DNA from 3 places in the Dickeya fangzhongdai genome. Region 3 is predicted to be linked to each of the others. Evidence: predicted binding sites of a transcription regulator. Region 3 holds the regulator's gene; each other region holds the start of a gene.
The links. Region 3 encodes ArgR, which controls arginine synthesis, uptake and breakdown. Its sites were predicted from a motif close to ANTGAATAAAAATACANT; they were not measured.
Positions count from the first base shown of each region.

Region 1 (7,577 bases), 290 kb from region 3:
CCAGCCAGTCCAGACAACAAGCGATTAACCATAGAACAACTCTTCCGTAATCATAGGCGGGGGACCCTGATGTTAATATTTCCTGTAAAATATCCCAATAATGCTCGCAGACTAATGATTGAAAAAATAATTATATGCCGCCAATTTTAGTTATCGCGGCATATAATTTAGTCCTGAACAATACTCATGAAATAATCCGTGTCCCGATTCTGTTCAGGCATACGCCGCTAACCGCAAAGGACGCCCGCCGTTACCCTCCGGTTGCCGATATTGTCGCCTGTGCGCAGCGGCAAAGAGATGAACCAAGCCGTCATTTACAGTGGCAGATGCAGGAACTGATTGAATTCGCTGGCTGTATACTCAGCGAACGCCTCGCCATTCACGAAACCCTGTTTACGATACAGCGCCAGCGCCGGTTCAAATGCCGGACCGCTGCCGGTTTCCAGACTCAGGCGACACAAGCCGCGCCGACGCGCTTCGGCCAGAATATGGGCCAGCAGACACGCGGCCACGCCCTGACGCAAACACTGCGGATGGGTGCGCATCGATTTCAGTTCTCCGCTGCCGTCCGGCAGCATTTTCAGCGCGCCGATACCGGCGATCTGCTCGCCGCGCCAGACGCTCCAGAACGTGACGTCCGGTGCCTGTAAACCGGACAAGTCCAGCGCAAATACCTGCTCCGGCGGCGAATTATCGTGCATTCCAGTCAGATGCAGGGCCACCAGCGCTCGCGTGGCCTCGCCGGTCAAGTCATCGTTGCGGATCACCAGCGGATCACGTGGGGATGTGTTTGTCATTATCATCAGCTCCGTTGCAAAAAAAGATCAGGGGGCGCAGATAGCAATCAGGTAGCGAACCGGACCCGGACCGGGATTATGGAAACCGGACGCGCCATACAGGCGATAGCGCAGGCTGTCCCGCGGGCCAAGCGTGTGCGCCACGCCTTCCAGCGTCATAACCAGTTGGCCATCGAGCACATACAGATGATGTTCCAGGCCCGCCAGCGGCGGCACGGCGTAATCGATAAGCACGCCGGCCGGCAGCTCGCCGTGGATCACTTCGGCGCGAAACCCGGCGGAAGGGGGAGAAATACTGCGCCGGACAAACCCGGTTTCCGGGTCAATCCATACCGGTTGTTGCGCTTCGCTCAGCTTCTGCGGCAACTGAGTTTCCACCTCGGCCAGCAGGCACGATAGGGTACAGCCATACACCGCACACAGGCGGCCCAGCAACGCCGCCGTCGGGCTGGACTCCATACGTTCCAGCCGGGATAAGGTTGCGCGGCTGATGCCGCTGTTCTGCGCCAGTTCGTCCAGCGACCAGCCGCGTTCACGTCGCAGCCCCGCCAGCCGCCCGGCCAAGCGACGATCGGTTTCGGAAAGACGATCGGTTTCAGAAATGGAAGGTTCCATCGCGTCTCCTGAAATATCAATTTTGATAAAAAATCTCATAAATGAGAAAACAGATCAAGATATGTTCAGAATGAGACGCAATGGGAACGGATTATTCAGCTGTATGTTTAACGCGGGATCCACATCATTGTCGGGCGATTACCGCTGCGCTAATCCGCTGTTGCGCTTTTTGTTACGCGCCTTTATCAATAACAGGGTTTTGAGCCGGCGCGTCGGTACGTATAATCGGTGATACGTGTAAACGACGGTACGTATCATCGGGAAACGCCAGCCGATTACCGCCGTTTTCGACCTGACAGGATTCTGCCGACAAGAGTGAGCAACATGACAACTTCAGCGTCCACACCACTGCTGACCCGCCCGATTACGGCCGCGGATAACGCGGCGATTGCCAGCGTGATACGCCGGGTTTCCGCTGAATTCGGCCTGACGGCCGACAAGGGATATACCGTGTCCGACCCGGATCTGGACCGGTTGTTCGAACTCTACTGTCGCCCCGCCAGCGCTTACTGGGTGGTGGAATGCAACGGCGAAGTGGTGGGCGGCGGCGGTCTGGCCCCGCTGTCCGGCGGCGAGCCGGATATTTGTGAATTGCAAAAAATGTATTTTCTGCCGCTGGCGCGCGGCCAGGGCATTGCCCGGCAACTGGCGGAACTGGCGCTGACGTTTGGCCGCGAGCAGGGGTTTCGCCGCTGCTATCTGGAAACCACCGCGCACCTGACCAGCGCCATCCACCTGTATGAAAGACTCGGCTTCGAGCATATCCCGCATGCCATGGGCAACACAGGTCATGTGGACTGTGAAGTCAGAATGCTGAAAACGCTGTAAGGGCGCAGGCGCCGTCATTGCGCTGCGTAGAAAACACATCGCCCGGCGGGTGCCGGGCGATAGAGAACACGAGAATCAGTGACGTTTGCCGTCGTCATCCTCATCGTAAAAGTCTTCGTCTTCCCCGAATTCGTCTTCATCCTCGCCGTCCGGGTCTTCGAAATAGGTGCCCCAGCCGTCGTAGTTGACGCCATGACGCTCGGCCAGCGACAGCAGTTGTTCCACCTGCTGATCGATCAGCTCGGCGCTCAACGCCACCTCGCTGATAGCATCGCAGCACATCAGCACCACGCCGTCTTCCATTTCCATTTCTTCGGCGTCGGTAACTTCGTAACCCAGTTTGAACGCATCCACCGCCACTTTTTCCAGATCTTCAAACTTCTCGGCGGAGAAATGGTGTTCGATGGTGTAGAGCGCATCGGGATCGCTGCCGTCCTCCAGCAATTCCTCAATGATCAGACGGGTCTCTTCACGTTGTTCTTCCAGCAGTTCGCGGTTTGCCATGTCTCAGTCCTCATAAAAGCGGCAAAGATAGGGTTATTTTCCCACAGGCTAGCCTCTCTCTCCACCATAAAGTTTGAACGCGGCACTTGAATTTGAATATTTACACATATAAAGTGAATTTTAATTCAACCTTCAGTGTTGAGCCACATGGAGAAGACAACGATGAACCCGTTCTACAAACGCCATTTTTTACGGCTGATGGATTTCACGCCGGCTGAAATCAGCAGCCTTCTGGCTCTCGCCGCCACGCTCAAAACCAATAAGAAAAACGGCGCCGAAGCCCGCTACCTGCAAGGTAAAAACATCGCACTCATCTTCGAAAAAGATTCGACCCGCACTCGTTGCTCTTTCGAAGTTGCTGCATACGATCAGGGCGCGCAAGTCACCTACCTCGGCCCCAGCGGCAGCCAGATCGGTCATAAAGAATCAATGAAAGACACCGCCCGGGTGCTGGGCCGCATGTACGACGGCATCCAGTACCGCGGTTACGGTCAGGAGTTGGTGGAAACGCTGGCCGAGTTTTCCGGCGTGCCGGTCTGGAACGGCCTGACCAACGAATTTCACCCGACCCAGTTACTGGCGGACCTGCTGACCATGCAGGAGCACCTGCCGGGTAAATCGCTGTCGGGCATGAAGCTGGCCTACGTGGGCGACACCCGCAACAATATGGGCAACAGCATGCTGGAAGCCGCCGCCATCACCGGGCTGGATCTGCGATTAATCGCCCCGAAAGCCTGCTGGCCGGATGCCGGTCTGGTGGCGGAGTGTCAGGCGGCGGCAGCCAAAACCGGCGGTTCGATTACGCTGACAGAAGACGTGGCGGCCGGGGTGAACGGTGTGGACTTCATCTATACCGATGTGTGGGTTTCGATGGGGGAACCGAAAGAAGTGTGGCAGCAGCGTATCGACCTGCTGCGGCCGTATCAGGTTAACGCCGCGATGATCGCCGCTACCGGCAACCCGCAGGTGAAATTCCTCCACTGCCTGCCGGCGTTTCACGACGACCAGACTACGCTCGGCAAACAGATGGCGGAGCAATACGGCCTGCACAACGGTATGGAAGTCACCAACGATGTGTTTGAATCCGCCCACAGCATTGTGTTCGATCAGGCGGAAAACCGCATGCACACCATCAAAGCGGTGATGGTGGCGACACTGAGCCAGAGCGTCGAGATTTAAGTAGCGAGAATATGAGCCAAATCCACAGGTGATTTGGCTCAGCGTATGGGCCGGATAAACCAACGTTATCGGCCCAGTCACAAATCCCGGCGCTTCCGGCCCGGCTTACAGTTCTTCGCCGTTCGAGGTAATCACCCGCTGATACCAGTGGAAGGATTTCTTCGGCGTACGTTTTAACGTCCCGGTGCCGTCGTCATGCTTGTCGACGTGGATGAAACCGTAACGCTTCGCCATTTCACCCGTCGTGAACGACACCAGATCGATGCAGCCCCACGGCGTATAACCCATCAGGTCGACGCCATCTTCCCACACCGCCGCCTTCATGGCTTCAATATGGGAACGCAGATAATCGATACGGTAGTCATCCTGACACACGCCGCTCGCGTCCGGCTTATCGACGGCGCCCAGCCCGTTTTCCACGATAAACAGCGGCACTTCATAACGTTCATACAACGTCACCAGCGCATAGCGCAGCCCGGTCGGATCGATCTGCCAGCCCCAGTCGCTGGCTTTCAGGTGCGGGTTGGCAATCGAATGTTCGGAACTGCCGTCCATGCTGGCGTCAATATCGTTCTGCACATCGTGTTTCACCACGTTCGACATGTAATAGCTAAAGCCGATGTAGTCCGCCTTACCTTCCTGCAGAATCCGCTCGTCCTCCGGCTCCATATGGATGTGGTAGCCCTTGAGCGCCCACTCGCGTTTCGCATAGGCCGGATAGTGGCCGCGCACGTGCACATCGGAGAAGTAGAAACGGTCATGCATCGAACGCGCCGCCAGCATCACGTCTTCCGGATGGCAGGAATACGGGTAGTACGGCACAAACGAGCACATGCAACCCACTTTTATATCCGGGTTGATGTCATGCGCGGTTTTCACCACCAGCGCGCTGGCGACGAACTGATGATGCACCGCCTGATACATCGCTTCTTCCGGTTTTTCCTTCTGCGGGAACTTCACCCCGGAACACATCCAGCCGAAAATCTCGGCCGACACGTTCTTCTGGTTGTTGATCTCGTTGAAGGTCATCCAGTACTTCACTTTGTGCTGATAACGTTCGATCACCGTGGCGGCGAAATGCACGAAGCAGTCCAACGTCTTGCGGCTCATCCAGCCGTCGTACTGCTGCACCAGATGCAGCGGCATCTCGAAATGACTGAGAGTCAGCACCGGCTCGATACCGTGTTTGAGCAGTTCGTCGATCAGGTCGTCGTAAAACTTCAGCCCTGCTTCGCACGGCTCCGTTTCGTCGCCGTTGGGGAAAATACGCGTCCAGGCGATGCTGGTGCGAAAACATTTGAAGCCCATTTCCGCAAACAGCGCGATATCGTCCTTATAACGATGATAAAAGTCGATTGCCTCATGGTTCGGGTAGGACTCGCCGGGAATCACGCCGTCGGTAATGCGCCGCAGTTTGCCGTGCGCGCCGGCGGTCAGCACATCCACCACGCTGACGCCCTTGCCGCCTTCATTCCAGCCGCCTTCCAGCTGATGCGCAGCCACCGCGCCCCCCCATAAGAACCCTGCGGGTAATTGACTCATACTCTCCACCTCCTCTTTAAATGCCGTCATACGCCGACGGCAAGGCACTCAATATTCACAGTCATATCAAACCGATGCGCTGGTCCGGGTCGACGCCGCCTCCGCTGGCGCCGCGGCCGTTTCCTCCACCGGATCGTCAAACCCCACCACCATCACCAACCCGATAGTCAACACGATTGCCACGCCGCAGCCGGCCAGCTCGCCGATAAACGACATCGGTGCGGACGGGCTGATGGCGTTGATCACCGTCAGCACGCCCGGCAATGCGGCATAGGCGTAATACAGCGATCCGAACAGGCTGGCGACGACCGCCCCCACCGCACCGCCGATGCAGCCGCAGATAAAGGGTTTCTTGTAGCGCAGCGTCACCCCGTAAATAGCCGGTTCGGTGATGCCGAAAATCGCCGTCACCCCCGCCGACATCGAACGCGCTTTCAGTTCACGGTTGCGCGTTTTCAAAAAACAGCCGAAAGCGGCCGCCATCTGGGCGACCACGGCGACGGTCTGGAACGCCTGAAACGAGTCGTAACCGTTCAGATCAAAGTTGGCGACCACTACCGGCGTGATGCCCCAGTGCACGCCGAAGATCACAATGATCTGCCACACGCCGCCAATAATCGCGGCCGCCAGCGCCGGGAAAGCATTGAACAACGCGTTGTAGCCGGCGGCGATCCCGGTGGCGACCCAGGTACTGGCCGGGCCGATCAACAGCAGCGTCAGCGGCACCACAATCACAAAGCAGATCAACGGGGTAAACAGCGCGCTGACGATATCCGGCAATCGCTTTTCCACCCGGCGCTCCACCCACGCCAGCACCCACACCAGAAACAGCGGCGGCAACACCGACGCGGTATACACCGTCTTCGCCAGCGGCAGCCCCAACAGAGTGATCGACTCGCCGGCGGCGATTTTCCCCGCCATCGCCGTCCATTCCGGGTTGATCAGCGCGCAGCAGCACAGCACCGCGATATAGGTATTACAGCGAAAATGACGGGAAGCCGTCAGGGCGATAAACACCGGCAGAAAGGCAAACGGCGTCCAGGACATGAAATTGAGCACACGATAGGTGCCGGTCAGCGTAAAACCGGCGGAGAACTGCTGAATAACGATCAGTATGCCCTGCAGTATCCCTGCCGCCGCCAGAATATACACAATCGGCGCGAACACCGCCGACATGGTGGCGATCACCGTATCCAGTACGCGCCGACGGGGCTCTTCGCCGCGCTTTGCGCCTTCGCCGAGCAACGCCGCCATCTGGCTATACACTTCCGCCACATGCACGCCGATGACAACCTGAAACTGACCAGCGCTCTCCACCACCGCAATCACGCCGGGCAGGCTCTGAACGCGCGCTTTCGCGTTATCAGGCGTTTGCGCCAGTATCAGGCGTAGCCGGGTGGCGCAGCGGGAAAAATCGACAATATTCGGTTGACCACCCACTTCCTGCAGAATGCTTTGCGCTAATTTCGCGTAATCTCGAATCCCTGACATGGCGCTACCTCACGTTGATATTCGGTAACCACTTCGTTGATCGGCTACAACTGAAACCGGTTTCAGACTGCATGAAAGCCATGATTACTGCAACCGGTTTCATAAAGCCTTACGTCGGTTTTACGGGCGGGATCACATCAGATACGCTGTTAACAGAAGGGATATCAGGAGAAAAAACGAGGCCGGTCAAAATACAAAAGGCGCTGCTGCGCCTTTTGTCATGAATAGCAGATTACAGCACCAGCGAGGCGTCGATCTTCACCACCGCCTTGCGCACGTGGGCCGGGGCGCCGACCGCGCACAACGGTTTGTGCACTTCACCGGGGAAGAACACCACGAAGTCGCCTTTATGCAGCACAAACTGTTTTTCCTGTTCGCCGGCCGGCAGGAACGCGATGTCCTTGTCCGCCAGCCAGTCCACGTCCGGTTTGCCCGCCGGCAGGTTACTGAAGGTCATGCCTTCGGTGCCGTTCAGCACAATCTGGATATCCAGGTATTTGGCGTGATACTCGGCGCGGCGTTTCTCAAACAGATCCGTGCTGTCGTTCGACACCAGCACAAACACCTTATTGCCGTCGATATCGTGCTTACCCAGCGGAGTATCGGCGTTGATATGCTGCT
Region 1 covers NZ_CP025003.1:442,315-449,891, reverse strand. Annotated here, with positions in the region: gene CVE23_RS02120 (alpha/beta fold hydrolase) at 1-32, opposite strand, end outside; gene CVE23_RS02115 (GNAT family N-acetyltransferase) at 315-797, opposite strand; gene CVE23_RS02110 (helix-turn-helix domain-containing protein) at 825-1,412, opposite strand; gene CVE23_RS02105 (GNAT family N-acetyltransferase) at 1,737-2,240, shown strand; gene rraB (ribonuclease E inhibitor RraB) at 2,316-2,744, opposite strand; gene argF (ornithine carbamoyltransferase) at 2,907-3,923, shown strand; gene CVE23_RS02090 (6-phospho-beta-glucosidase) at 4,029-5,465, opposite strand; gene CVE23_RS02085 (PTS transporter subunit EIIC) at 5,532-6,956, opposite strand; gene CVE23_RS22845 (hypothetical protein) at 7,028-7,180, shown strand; gene CVE23_RS02080 (NanQ anomerase/TabA/YiaL family protein) at 7,189-7,577, opposite strand, start outside.
Region 1: a site for ArgR is predicted at 2,857-2,874, ahead of argF (ornithine carbamoyltransferase). Genes of this name have one in related genera too.

Region 2 (7,577 bases), 520 kb from region 3:
AGCGACCTGATCGTTACGGCTGCGCCCGGTGTGCAGTTTCTTGCCCAGATCGCCGACTTTCTCGATCAGTTTCTGCTCCACCCAACTGTGGATGTCTTCCGCGTCGCTTTGCAGGATAGCGTCGGGATCCGCCTGCACCTCTTTCAGCAGTGCGTTGAGCGCCAGCTCCAGTTGCTGCTGTTCCTGAGCGCTCAGTACGTTCACCGTCACCAGCGCCTTGGACCAGCCGATGGATCCGATGATGTCCTGCTCCGCCAGACGGTAATCAAACCGCAGTGAATCGTTGAACTGTTTAAAACGTTGATCTGCCGCCTGCGTGAACCGTCCGCCCCACAAAGCCATAACTACACTCCCGGTATCTCTGATAAAGGCGGGCCGACTCCTGTCCGCCCCGCCGTTGAACTGCTCGTATTTCTCCGGCGGTTGTCGCCGGGAGAAAACGTGATTGATGCTCGCGGCTTACGCCAGAATACGGGTGCCGATGGACACGCCGTTGAACAACGCCGGCAACTGCTCGGCGTGACGCCAGCTGGCGATATCCACCGGACGTCCCAGCGCGCGCGCCGCGTCCAGCGCCGCATTAACCTTGACGATCATGCCGTCGGTAATAATGCCCTGCGCGATCAGTTCTTCCGCTTTGCCGGCGGTCATTTCCGCGATGCGCTGACCTTTGCCGTCCAGAATGCCGCTGACATCGGACAGCAGGATCAGGTCGGCGCCCAGCGTCTGCGCCAGCGCGGTGGCGGCCTGATCGGCGTTGACGTTCATCAGTTCGCCGCCGGCAGTGATGCCGATGGAGCTAATGACCGGCAGATAACCGGCATTCAGCAGGGTGTTGAGCAACGCCGGAGAGCCGACTTCGGCTTTACCCACGTGCCCCAGTTCGTCGTTCAGTTGCGTGACCACCGTGCTGCCGCCATCCGCCAGACTCAGGCCAACGGCGTTGATGCCGTGACGAATCGACCAGGCCAGCAGGGTTTTGTTGGCGGAACCGGCCAGCGCGCCGGTAATGATGTCGATCTGATCGGCGGGCGTCACGCGCAGGCCGTTCTTCTTGACCACCGGCAGCGACAGTTTCTTCATCAGGTCGTCCACCAGACAACCGCCGCCATGCACGATCACCAGCGGGCGCTGATGCTGCTGACGGTAGGTCACCAGCGCGGTGAACAGGCGCTCCAGCGCCTCTTCGCTATCCAGTAATACGCCGCCTAATTTGATAATTAACGGATTCATCGGTCTTTGCGCCTCAGGGTGTCATCAGAGTAAGGATTGGGTTTCAGGGAAACCGAAGCGAATGTTCATGCACTGCACAGCCTGCGCCGCCGCGCCTTTGAGCAGGTTATCTTCGGTGGCGACCACGATCAGGTGCTCGTCCTGCACCGCGAAGCCGATGTCGCAGAACGGCAGACCGACCACCGATTTCAGCGCCGGTACGCCTTTCTCATACAACCGCACCAGCGGTTTGTCATGGTAGGCGTTGTGGTAAGCTTCCGCCACGTCCTGCGCGGTAACGCCCGGCTGCAGGCGGCAGGTGATGGTCGCCAGAATGCCGCGCGGGAAATTGCCCAGATGCGGGGTAAAAATCACCGGAATGCCGAGATGGGTGGCGATTTCCGGATGATGGCGATGATTGAAAATGCCATACGGCTGCAGGCTGACTTCACAAAAGCTGTTGGTCATGCTCGCTTTACGGCCAGCGCCGCTGACGCCGCTGGTGGCGTCGATCACCGGCCACTGGTTCGGGTTCAGCAAGCCGCCTTCCACCAGCGGTTTCAATGCCAGCTGGGACGCGGTCGGGTAGCAACCCGGCACCGCGATCAGCTGCGCCTGTTTGATGCTGTCCGCCTGCCATTCCGCCAGACCGTACACCGCCTGCGCCAGCCAGTCGGCGTGCTGATGCTCGAAACCGTAGTAACGGGTGTAGAATTCAGGATCCTGCACGCGAAACGCGCCGGAAAGATCGAACACGGTGCAGCCGGCTTTCAGGAACTGCGGCGCCAGATCGTGGCTCACCTTGTGGTCGGTGGCCAGAAACACCACGTCCACGCCTTTGGCGGCGTCGGCCACGTCGGTCAGCGGCTGCACCGGCAAGTCAATAATGCCTTTAAGCTGGGGATGCAGGTCGGAAATGCGTTTTCCCGCATCAACACTTTGCGCGGAAACCGCCAAAGCGGTTATGTTCATCTGCGGGTGACGGTTCAGGTACAGGGCCAGCTCAGCGCCGGTATAGCCACTTGCACCAACGATCAACGTATTCAGCATGAGTTCGGTATACCTTTATTGCCAGATAGGTGGAACAGGAAGCAGGCTCATCAGCGCGGCCACGCCGTTCACCCACAAAAGCCAGAAGAAACGATTATGCGACAATCTCGTATCGCCGCACAGCTTATGATTTCATTTCGCCTGGCATTATTGTATTTTTATTCACAATAAATGCATGAATATTGATACTATCCTAACCCAGAGGCTGTCAACAGTGAAGATGAATTTACCCCCTTTTATGGAGCTGTACCGGGCATTGATCGCCACCCCGTCCATCAGCGCCACCGAGCGCGCCCTGGATCAAAGCAATGAGACCTTAATCAACCTGTTGGCGGGATGGTTTAGCGATCTGGGTTTTCATGTCGACGTGCAGCCGGTACCCGGCACCTTTAATAAATTCAACCTGCTGGCCCGACTGGGAGAAGGCAGCGGCGGGCTGCTGCTGGCCGGCCATACCGACACGGTGCCGTTCGACGACGGCCGCTGGACGCGCGACCCGTTCACCCTGACCGAGCACGACAACAAACTCTACGGGCTCGGCACCGCCGACATGAAAGGCTTTTTCGCCTTTATTCTCGATGCGCTGCGCGATGTGGATGCCGGTAAGCTGACCAAACCGCTGTACATTCTGGCGACCGCGGATGAAGAAACGACGATGGCAGGCGCCAAGTATTTCTCCGAATCGACCGGCATTCGCCCGGACTGCGCGATTATCGGCGAGCCGACGTCATTGCAGCCGGTGCGCGCCCACAAGGGCCACATGTCGAATGTGGTTCGTATTCAGGGCCAGTCCGGCCACTCCAGCGACCCGTCGCGCGGCGTCAACGCCATCGAACTGATGCACGAAGCCATTTCCGAACTGATGGTGCTGCGCAACACGCTGCAAGAGCGCTATCACAACCCGGCGTTCCATATCCCTTATCCGACCATGAACTTTGGTCACATTCATGGCGGCGACGCCGCCAACCGCATCTGCGCCTGCTGCGACCTGCACATGGATATCCGCCCGCTGCCGGGCATGACGCTGAGCGATCTCAACGGTCTTATGAGCGAAGCGCTGGCGCCGGTCAGCGAACGCTGGCCCGGCCGTCTCACCATCAGCGAACTGCATCCGCCGATTCCGGGTTACGAGTGCCCGGCGGATCATCATCTGGCGCAGGTGGTGGAAAAACTGGTGGGGCAGCCGACCGATGTGGTGAATTACTGCACCGAAGCGCCGTTCATTCAGGAACTGTGCCCGACGCTGGTGCTTGGCCCCGGCTCCATCAATCAGGCGCATCAGCCGGATGAATTTATCGACATGTCGTTCATCAAACCGACGCGCACGTTGATTACCGAGTTGGTGCATCACTTCTGCCAGCACTGATTTCGTGTTCTGGCGTTGCCCGGCTGTGACCGCCGGGCAACATTGCCATTGCCGCCGAAAAAAACTCTGCACGCATCCAACCGGCTACCCGCCTCTTTTTTATTGTCTTCTTGCCGCCTTCTCATTGCCGTTCTTGCTTTCGCCGCCGCTATAAGATAAGCGTCACTTATCGGCAAGCTTTTGTAATTAAATTTCACAAATTGCCTTTGCACCGGTTAAACAGGTACAACTGTAGGGATTAAAGGACGTTCATTGACGAACAATGGCGAACGTGGCTAGATAACAGACAGTAACCACACAATTTTTGTGTGTAATAAATTTACAAAATCAAGAGATGGGTCAGGGTAACTATGAATGAACAATATTCCGCCATGCGGAGCAATGTCAGCATGCTGGGTAAATTGCTCGGCGACACCATCAAGGATGCGCTGGGCGCCAATATCCTTGAGCGTGTTGAAACAATCCGCAAGCTGTCCAAAGCCTCGCGAGCCGGCAGCGAAACACACCGTCAGGAACTGCTGACCACACTGCAGAACCTGTCCAACGAGGAACTGCTGCCGGTCGCCCGCGCGTTCAGCCAGTTCCTTAACCTGACCAACACGGCGGAGCAGTACCACAGCATTTCTCCGCACGGCGAGGCGGCCAGTAACCCGGAAGCGCTGGCGACGGTGTTTCGCAACCTGAAAAGCCGCGACAATCTGAGCGACAAGGACATCCGCGACGCGGTGGAATCGCTCTCCATCGAGCTGGTGCTGACCGCGCACCCGACCGAAATCACCCGCCGCACGTTGATCCACAAACTGGTTGAAGTGAATACCTGCCTCAAGCAGCTCGACCACGACGATCTGGCCGACTATGAACGCCATCAGATCATGCGCCGTCTGCGCCAGTTGATCGCCCAGTACTGGCATACCGATGAAATCCGCAAAATCCGCCCGACGCCGGTGGACGAAGCCAAGTGGGGCTTCGCGGTGGTGGAGAACAGCCTGTGGGAAGGGGTGCCGGCGTTCCTGCGCGAACTCGACGAACAGATGGACAAGGAACTCGGTTATCGTCTGCCGGTGGATTCGGTGCCGGTACGCTTCACCTCCTGGATGGGCGGCGACCGCGACGGCAACCCGAACGTGACCGCTGAAGTCACCCGCCGCGTACTGCTGTTAAGCCGCTGGAAAGCCGCCGATCTGTTCCTGCGCGACGTACAAGTACTGGTGTCCGAGCTGTCGATGACCACCTGTACCCCGGAGCTGCAACAGCTGGCGGGCGGCGACGAGGTGCAGGAACCCTACCGCGAGCTGATGAAAACGCTGCGCGCGCAGTTGACCGCCACCCTGAACTATCTGGACGCGCGTCTGAAAGGCGAGCAACTGGTCGCGCCCAAAGATCTGCTGGTCACCAACGAGCAGTTGTGGGATCCGCTGTACGCCTGTTACCAGTCGCTGCATGCCTGCGGCATGGGCATCATCGCCGACGGTCAGTTGCTCGACACCCTGCGCCGGGTACGCTGCTTCGGCGTGCCGCTGGTGCGTATCGACGTACGGCAGGAGAGCACCCGTCACACCGACGCGCTGGCGGAAATCACCCGCTATCTGGGGTTGGGAGACTACGAAAGCTGGTCGGAATCCGACAAACAGGCGTTCCTGATCCGCGAGCTTAACTCCAAGCGTCCGCTGCTGCCGCGTCAGTGGGAACCCAGCGCCGACACGCAGGAAGTGCTGGAAACCTGCCGGGTGATCGCCGAAACCCCACGCGATTCCATCGCCGCCTACGTGATCTCGATGGCGCGCACCCCGTCCGACGTGCTGGCGGTGCATCTGCTGCTGAAGGAAGCCGGCTGCCCGTACGCGCTGCCGGTGGCGCCGCTGTTCGAAACGCTGGACGACCTGAATAACGCCGACAGCGTCATGATCCAGTTGCTCAACATCGACTGGTATCGCGGCTTCATTCAGGGCAAACAGATGGTGATGATCGGCTATTCCGACTCCGCCAAAGACGCCGGGGTGATGGCCGCCTCCTGGGCCCAGTACCGCGCGCAGGACGCACTGATCAAGACCTGTGAGAAATACGGCATCGCGCTGACGCTGTTCCACGGTCGCGGCGGCTCCATCGGCCGCGGCGGCGCGCCGGCTCATGCCGCGCTGCTCTCCCAACCGCCGGGAAGCCTGAAAGGCGGCCTGCGCGTCACCGAACAGGGCGAGATGATCCGCTTCAAGTTCGGTCTGCCGGAAGTCACCATCAGCAGCCTGTCGCTCTACACCTCCGCTATTCTGGAAGCCAACCTGCTGCCGCCGCCGGAACCGAAGCAGGAATGGCATCACATCATGAACGAGCTGTCGCGCATTTCCTGCGACATGTACCGCGGCTACGTGCGGGAAAACCCGGACTTCGTGCCTTATTTCCGCGCCGCCACGCCGGAACTGGAACTGGGTAAACTGCCGCTGGGGTCGCGCCCGGCTAAACGCCGACCGAACGGCGGCGTGGAAAGCCTGCGCGCCATCCCGTGGATTTTCGCCTGGACCCAGAACCGCCTGATGCTGCCCGCCTGGCTGGGCGCCGGCGCCGCGCTGCAAAAAGTGATCGACGACGGTCACCAAAACCAGCTGGAAGACATGTGCCGCGACTGGCCGTTCTTCTCCACCCGCATCGGTATGCTGGAGATGGTGTTCGCCAAGGCCGACCTGTGGCTGGCGGAATACTACGATCAACGGCTGGTGGAAGAGAAACTGTGGTCGCTCGGCAAACAGCTGCGCGAGCAGTTGGAAAAAGACATCAAGGCGGTACTGACCATCTCCAACGACGACCATCTGATGGCTGACCTGCCGTGGATCGCCGAATCCATCGCGCTGCGCAACGTCTACACCGACCCGCTCAACGTGTTGCAGGCGGAACTGTTGCACCGTTCGCGTCAGCAAGACACTCTGGATCCGCAGGTAGAGCAGGCGCTGATGGTCACCATCGCCGGCGTCGCCGCCGGGATGCGCAATACCGGCTAATGACCCACCAACACAAACCGGGAGCAATAGCTCCCGGTTTGTTACTGCAATCGTTCACGACCTCACGCCAGATACTTATCCCGCAGCCCTTCCCGCACCGACGCATCCAGTCCGTAATCCTGCTCCAGCCAGTTATCCACCGAGCCATGTCGTTCACGGATAGTATGCAGCGCGGTCACCAGAAACTCTTCGCGGGCGGAAAGCACGAAATCAAAGCGCTTCAGCGCCTTTTCACTCAGGCTCGACGCCAAATCTTCCAGCAACTGGCGACGGAACGGAATCAGGGTGGATTCGGTGATCAGATAATCTTCCATAACCGTTTGTTCATCCGCGCCCAGCGCGAACAGCACCAGCGCGGAACCAATGCCGGTACGATCCTTGCCCACCGCGCAATGTTGCACCAGCGCGCCATCGTCAGGCTGGCGCAGCAACGCCACCAAATGCTGGTAGGCCGGATTGCCGAACGGCAGGCGACGGTACAGTTCCAGCATAAAAGCGCGGGAATCGAACGCTTCGAGTTTTTCCGACCCCAGCGTTTCCAGGCTGGCGGTCACTTCATGCCGTAGCGGATTGGCGGGAACCTGATGATAACGGGCGCCGGACCACAGCCGGTCGGGCCGCAGCGAGGCTTCATCCTGATCGCGATAGTCCACCACGTGCGCCACCGGCACGCTGGCGAGATGGTCGATGTCACGTTCACTCAGCATGTCCAGCGCGCCGGAGCGAAACAGCCTGCCGCGCCGGACTTGCCGCCCGTCTGCCACGCGGATCCCCCCCAAATCACGGAAATTGACGCCGCCGTCAAGCGGAAGCAACGAGGGATGCAGTAATGAGGTTAAAGTCATATTTTTCCCTGTAGTTCTCGATATTTAGTTACCGATAATTCGTTATCGATACGGAGTTATCAATGCTGAATGATTACGGTTGACTCACCGTCGAATGATGGAAACCGATTCGTA
Region 2 covers NZ_CP025003.1:208,341-215,917, reverse strand. Annotated here, with positions in the region: gene argH (argininosuccinate lyase) at 1-342, opposite strand, end outside; gene argB (acetylglutamate kinase) at 460-1,233, opposite strand; gene argC (N-acetyl-gamma-glutamyl-phosphate reductase) at 1,258-2,262, opposite strand; gene argE (acetylornithine deacetylase) at 2,477-3,628, shown strand; gene ppc (phosphoenolpyruvate carboxylase) at 3,979-6,618, shown strand; gene CVE23_RS00950 (tyrosine-protein phosphatase) at 6,681-7,463, opposite strand.
Region 2: a site for ArgR is predicted at 2,412-2,429, ahead of argC (N-acetyl-gamma-glutamyl-phosphate reductase). Genes of this name have one in related genera too.

Region 3 (7,577 bases):
CACCTGGATGCCCATGTCGTTAATCATCTGGATGATGTCTTCGATCTGATCGGAGTCGATGATATCTTCCGGCAGATGGTCATTGACCTCGGCATAGGTCAGGTAGCCTTGCTCCTTACCACGGGTGACAAGTAGCTTGAGCTGTGACTGCGGGTTTTGCTCCATAAGACGGTATCCACACTTCAGAATATTGGGGTTGGTGTCGGTCAGCGTAAATCGCTAACAATAACATTAGGGGAATTTTTCTTATCGCCGCAGCCCCCGTAGCGGCACGCTGTAGGGCTCGACCCTACTATTTATCGGCAATTAAGCCGCGGGAAATCAGTTTTTTCGCGTCAGCGCCAGTTGCAGCGACCACAGTTCCTTGCGCTCGTTCGTGCTCAGCCCATGCGTTCTCTCGCGGGCGATTAGCGTGTCCATCCGCAACTGCAGCAACTGGTCGTAGAGCTCGGCCAGGCTGACCCTGAATTTTTCTTCGAGCTCTTCCTCTTCAATCATATGGTCCCAGGCGGCCAGGGTTTCAAGCTGCTTGCGATATTTACTTTCGCGATATTTTTCCAGCAGCAGTCCCATGTTCATACCTGGGCTTTCATTGCAGGTTTTCACCAGATCCAGAAACAGCTCCAGTCCTGCAACTTTGTTCTCTTCCACCCCTTCCAGCGCCAGTTCCGGCACCTCGGCGGACAACCTCGGATTTTGTACTAAAAGTCCTATCAGTATACGCATAGTTGTGACTTTTAGCCGTGGAGGCTGGTAGGACGATGTTTGCTCCGCCGCTTTCGGCAGCAGGCGGTCCAGCTGGCTGTCGTCCAACAGCCCCAGTTTATTGCCAAGTTGTTGACGTAAGTATAATCGCAACGTTTCGCCCGGTACCTGCCCAATTAGAGGTAGGGCCAGCGTACTGAGCTTGGCGCGCCCGTCCGGGGTGCTCATGTCCACCTGCTGCAGCAGCGAGTCGAACAAAAACGCCGACAGCGGCATTGCCTGTTCGATACGTTGCTCGAAAGCAGCCTTGCCTTCCTGACGCACCAGCGTATCCGGGTCTTCGCCGTCGGGCAGGAACATAAAGCGCAACTGCCGACCGTCATCCAGATAGGGTAGCGCGGTTTCCAGCGCGCGCCAGGCGGCGTCGCGTCCGGCGCGGTCGCCATCGTAACAGCACACCACCTGATCGGTGGCGCGAAACAACAACTGGATATGGTCCGCCGTCGTTGATGTTCCTAGCGAGGCCACCGCGTAATCGATGCCAAACTGGGCCAGCGCGACCACATCCATATAGCCTTCGACTACCAACAACCGCTTCAATTCCGGATTTTTCTGTTGCGCTTCGTACAAGCCGTACAGCTGGCGGCCTTTGTGAAAAATCTCGGTTTCCGGCGAGTTCAGGTACTTGGGCATACCATCTCCCATCACCCGACCGCCAAAAGCGATAACCCGCCCACGTTTGTCGCGGATTGGGAACATCACCCGATCGCGGAAACGGTCGTAAGTACGGCCATTATCGTTGGTCACCAGCATGCCGGCGTCGGTCAACGTGGTCCGGTTTTCGCTGCTGCGGCCGAAACGCTTTAACGCATTGTCCCACCCTGGCGGCGTACATCCGATGGCGAATTGCCGGATCACCTCATCACTCAGGCCGCGTCTGGACAGATACTCTCTGGCCGGCGTACCCGCAGGTTGGTTCAGGGTATGTTGGTAAAAAGCGCTTAATTGTTCCATCAGCTCGTATAAACTTTGCCGCTGGTGGCGTTCGAGCTGGGTCGGACCGGTGCCTGCTTCGTAAGGAACTTCCAGGCCGTGCATTGCAGCCAGTTCTTCAATGCTTTCAACAAATTCCAGACGATCATAATTCATCAGGAAATCAATCGCGTTGCCGTGGGCGCCGCAGCCGAAGCAATGGTAGAACTGCTTGTCACCGTTAACGGTGAACGAAGGGGTTTTCTCGTGGTGGAACGGGCAACACGCGTGATAATTCTTGCCCTGCTTTTTCAGTTTGACGCGCGCATCGATCAGGTCAACGATGTCGGTGCGGGCCAGCAGGTCATTAATAAATACGCGGGGAATACGTCCAGCCATAAGCCCCTTATCTATATACGTTTATAAACGACAATAAGCCGCGCATTCCTTTCGGAAAGCACGGCCTTCGTATGCAACTGCTAAGTCTGCGGATTAATCACGCGGTGGAGGATAACCCTCCAGAAAATTAATACAGACGAGTGCGGCGTGCGTTTTCTCGAGCCAGCTTCTTGGCGTGACGTTTCACAGCAGAAGCTTTAGCGCGCTTACGTTCGGTAGTCGGTTTTTCATAGAACTCACGACGACGAACTTCAGCCAAAACACCTGCTTTTTCGCAGGAACGCTTGAAACGACGCAGAGCGACGTCGAACGGCTCGTTTTCACGTACTTTAATTACCGGCATGTGCCTCTCACCTCAGTAAATTCGGTTTGCTGCTGGCCTTGTGCCAGCCTTTTCAAAATGGTGCGGAATTCTACTGCAACTGTGGCGCGTTTGTAAAGTGCATCAGCGATCATAAAACGCGCGGCGCCGGTTCGCTCGTCAGTGGACTGGCTTATGATAGACTATGTCCCGCCTGAATCAAGCAGCCGTGGCGGGCCGCCGTAAATGTAACCGCCGCCGTAAATGTAAACGAGAGTGAAAACAGCAATGCGCGTATTGGGTATTGAAACATCCTGCGATGAAACCGGGGTCGCGATTTATGACACGCAGGCCGGGCTACTGGCGAATCAGCTTTACAGCCAGGTGAAGTTGCATGCCGATTATGGCGGCGTGGTGCCTGAGTTGGCCTCCCGCGATCATGTTCGCAAGACCGTGCCGCTGATTCAGGCGGCGTTGAAAGACGCCGGGCTACAGCACAGTGATATCGATGGCGTCGCTTACACGGCCGGCCCTGGTCTGGTTGGGGCGCTGCTGGTCGGTGCGACGGTAGGGCGCTCGCTGGCGTTTGCCTGGGATGTGCCGGCCATTCCGGTGCATCACATGGAAGGTCACTTGCTGGCGCCGATGCTGGAAGATAATCCGCCGGCGTTTCCGTTTGTCGCGCTGCTGGTGTCCGGCGGTCATACCCAGTTGATCAGCGTTACCGGCATTGGCGAATACCGGTTGCTGGGTGAGTCCATTGACGATGCGGCTGGCGAGGCGTTCGACAAAACCGCCAAGCTGCTGGGGCTGGATTATCCCGGTGGGCCGTTGCTGTCGAAAATGGCGCAAGGCGGGCATTCCGACCGTTTTGTTTTTCCCCGGCCGATGACCGATCGACCCGGTCTGGATTTTAGTTTCTCCGGGCTGAAGACTTTCGCCGCCAATACTATCCGTGAAAACGGCAGCGATCCGCAGACGCAGGCGGATATCGCGCGGGCGTTTGAAGATGCGGTGGTGGATACGTTGGCCATCAAATGCCGGCGTGCGCTTGATGAGACAGGGTTCAGCCGGCTGGTGATGGCCGGCGGCGTGAGCGCCAACCGGACATTGCGCCAGCGGCTGGCGGACATCATGGCGAAACGAGGCGGCGACGTGTTCTATGCCCGCCCTGAATTCTGTACCGACAACGGCGCGATGATTGCTTATGCCGGAGCGGTTCGTCTTGCCCAGGGCGTGACGGATGAGCTTGGCATCACGGTTCGGCCGCGTTGGCCGCTGGCTGAATTGCCTGCGCTGTGATTTTCCGGCTATTCCGCCCCAAACGCATAGCGGGGCGGAGAAGCATTACAGTTCCTGTTCAAACAATACCAGTATTGCTTCATACAGTTGCTTGACGCTGAAGCCCCGGGCTGGGGTGGTGAAAATGGTATCGTCGCCGGCGATGGTGCCGAGAATCCCTTCCGATTTGCCCAGCGAGTCCAGCAGGCGGGCGATCAGCTGGGCTGCGCCAGGGCTGGTGTGAATCACGACCACCGCGTCGTTGTAATCCACGTCCAGCACCAGGTTTTTTAGCGGGCTGGTGGTGGTGGGGACACCCAGTTCGGCAGGCAGACAGTAAACCATTTCCATCTTCGCGTTGCGGGTACGCACCGCGCCAAACTTGGTCAGCATGCGGGATACCTTGGACTGGTTGATGTTCTCGAATCCATCGTCCTGCAGCGCCTGCACAATTTCGCTTTGCGAACTGAATTTCTCTTCTTTTAACAGCGCTTTGAACGCCTTAACCAGATCTTCTTGTTTAGTGGAGTTACGCATTCTGCACCGTGTCCGGGAAAAAGTGGAACATGCGGCCATTATGCATTTGAATGAATTTTTATGCAATATGAGCGCGTATAAAACCGGATTATTGGCCTGAGACAGCGGACTTAGTGGGCGGTGGGGCAATACTTTACCAGGGTGTCAAAAAATGTGCTCTTCATCACATAAAAGTAAAATAAATGTTATCAAAATGATGTTGTTTGGAGGCTGATGGTCGGTGTAATGTAACACACCCGTTAATCAGTCGTGGGCTTATGCCGGGGCATACTACAATTGCCTGTTACTTTAATTACCTTTCAGATATCAGGCAGATTGTTAGTTTATTATTAATCACATAGTGCGTTATCGCTGCGTGCCTATTTATCGCTGCGGACCTATGTAGTGTCCTTCTGAAAACAGGTCTGACGCCTGGCTTCTCTCGCGAGCATAAACGTTTTTAACTAAACGCATCCACGGTAATTTTACTTAACATAATAAGGAGTTTAGGATGAAAGTTGCAGTTCTCGGAGCCGCAGGTGGTATTGGTCAAGCCCTTGCCCTTCTCCTCAAAACCCAGCTTCCTTCAGGTTCAGAGCTCTCTCTTTATGATATCGCCCCCGTTACGCCGGGTGTAGCTGTCGATCTGAGCCACATTCCCACCGATGTGAAAATCAAAGGTTTCAGCGGTGAAGATGCTACTCCTGCTCTGGAAGGCGCAGATGTTGTGCTGATGTCTGCCGGGGTGGCCCGTAAGCCGGGGATGGATCGTTCCGACCTGTTTAATGTGAACGCAGGGATTGTGCGTAACCTGGTTTCGCAGATTGCCCGTACCTGCCCTAAAGCCTGTATCGGCGTTATCACCAACCCGGTCAATACCACGGTGGCGATTGCCGCCGAAGTGCTGAAGCAGGCCGGCGTGTATGACAAAGACAAACTGTTTGGCGTCACGACGCTGGACATTATCCGTTCCAGCACTTTCGTTGCCGAACTGAAAGGCAAACAGCCGCAGGCCATCGACGTGCCGGTTATCGGCGGCCACTCCGGCGTCACCATCCTGCCGTTGTTGTCCCAGATTCCGGGCGTGAGCTTCACCGAGCAGGAAGTGGCCGATCTGACCAAACGTATTCAGAATGCGGGCACCGAAGTTGTGGAAGCGAAAGCCGGCGGCGGGTCAGCAACCCTTTCTATGGGCCAGGCAGCCGCACGCTTTGGTCTGTCTCTGGTTCGCGCTCTGCAGGGTGAAAGCGGCGTGGTTGAGTGCGCTTATGTGGAAGGCGATGGCAAACACGCTCGTTTCTTTGCTCAACCGCTGTTGCTGGGCAAAAACGGCATTGCCGAGCGTAAAGACATCGGTGCGCTGAGCGCGTTTGAACAACAGGCTCTGGTTAGCATGCTGGATACCCTGAAGCAGGATATCGCGCTGGGCGAAGAGTTCGTTAACAAGAAATAATCACCTTTGTGTGAACATACTGTTGATAAGGCCGGAGTCTATTCTCCGGCCTTTCTTTTTTCCGGAAGCATTATTCGGATTGCGGATCAGACTGCGGACGGATCAGTTTTTTGCGGTCGAGTAGTTCTTGTGTTTCAGGATCGTAATAGCGACTGGGCCATATTTCCGATGGGTGAATACCCAGCGCGTCGGCTATTAACCATTCGCCCTTCGGCCATGGGCGGGATAAAGCATTGGCCAGCGTGGAAGAACTCAACCCGGCGGCTCGTGATACGGCCGCGAGCGTTGTCCCTTTCTTTCTCAGTGCCGCAATAATATCGGCGGGATGCCAGTCATTTTTCCTTGAATTCATAATCCTTCCCTTATTGCTATTAAGACGACAGCGTATTAATGGTATAACTAACGGCTCATGGTGAATGGTTTCGCTAACCAAAAGCCATTATTTGGAAATAATATAGCACCAATTTCCTTAATATTTCCAAATTAATTTCCAAATGGATCTGAATAGGTAACGAGTATCTCTATCGGGATGAAAAGGACATGAAAAAAGAGTGGTTTGCGACCAGCGAATTGGTTGGTATTGGCGGACTCCCTAAATCACGGCAAGGATTGAATAAGCGAGCCCGAGAAGATGGTTGGGAAAAGCGTCGCCGTAAAGGTGTACAAGGACGAGGGGTAGAATATTCTATCCATAGCTTGCCTCAGTCTGTTCAGCAAACACTGCTGATGCAGGAAACGTCAGGTGAATATTCGGCAAAGCCGTCAGACATGCTGTCAGTCTGGATCCAGATTTACCATCAGTTATCTGTCCCGGAACGGGAAAAACTGATTGCGTATATCATGCGCGAAGGCGTGTCTGCCACGCTGAAACAGCTGGGTCTTGCCAATCCGGCAAGCGTGACTTTGATAAAAGATTTTTCTGATTAAGTGACTCAGCCATTCCCGATTTTCTGTATTGCGGAATGGCTTTCTCCCCTCTTTATCCTCACCTGATTTCTCTCTGTGGAACTTTCCTGATCGCGATTAATGCTACCTTTAACACTATTGCATTAGTGGTTTGAATAAAATTAGTCTATTATATGGAAACGTAATTGCTGTTTTAGTCATCTAATTGCGTATTCGTATCAGGAACGAGATGAAAGGGAGAATGATGATGGAAAAGGCATGGTTTACCACCAATGAATTGTTAGGCGTGGCAGGGTTGCCGAAGTCTCGCCAGGGGCTCAATAAAAGAGCCAAGGAACATGGCTGGGAGAAACGGCGTCGCAAAGGCGTTCAGGGTAAGGGCGTCGAATACGCTGTCTGGAGCTTGCCGGAGGAGGTGAAAACCAGCCTCATGCAGGAAACCCCGCCCGACTACGTCGGGAAATCGGCGACTGTTCAGGAACACACCTGGATACAGATTTACCACCAGCTTTCCGTGGAAGAACGTACCCGGCTGATTGGACATATTCTGCGCGAAGGGGCGATGGGAATGCTGGCCCGCCTGGAAAACGGGCCACAGGAGTACAAAATTAAGGAAGAATGACTCAGAAGTCGCGTTGTACCGCGAGATGAGCCAGGCCTTCAAGCGCCGTGCGAAAATCACTGGCAGGCAGGCATTGAATAGCGGTAATAGCTTTGTCGGCTTCTTCTTCGGCTCTCTGTCGGGTGTAAGCCAGAGAGCCGCAGGATTGCATGGCCGCCAGCACGGGCTCCAGCAAATGGCGCCCATTACCTTCTTCGATCGCCTGGCGGATCATGGCGCGCTGCTCTTCGTTGCCGTGATGCATGGCATGCAGCAACGGCAACGTGGGCTTGCCTTCGTTCAGATCATCGCCGGTATTTTTCCCCAGCGTTTTGCCGTCGGCGCTGTAATCGAGCAAATCGTCAATCAGTTGGAAGGCGGTGCCGAGGTAACGGCCGTAGTCCTGTAAGGCCTGTTCCTGCTCGCTGCTGGCGCCCGACAAA
Region 3 covers NZ_CP025003.1:730,950-738,526, forward strand. Annotated here, with positions in the region: gene rpoD (RNA polymerase sigma factor RpoD) at 1-165, opposite strand, end outside; gene dnaG (DNA primase) at 322-2,076, opposite strand; gene rpsU (30S ribosomal protein S21) at 2,204-2,419, opposite strand; gene tsaD (tRNA (adenosine(37)-N6)-threonylcarbamoyltransferase complex transferase subunit TsaD) at 2,666-3,679, shown strand; gene argR (transcriptional regulator ArgR) at 3,725-4,195, opposite strand; gene mdh (malate dehydrogenase) at 4,686-5,627, shown strand; gene CVE23_RS03505 (helix-turn-helix domain-containing protein) at 5,698-5,979, opposite strand; gene CVE23_RS03510 (DNA-binding protein) at 6,168-6,554, shown strand; gene CVE23_RS03515 (DNA-binding protein) at 6,781-7,155, shown strand; gene ispB (octaprenyl diphosphate synthase) at 7,157-7,577, opposite strand, start outside.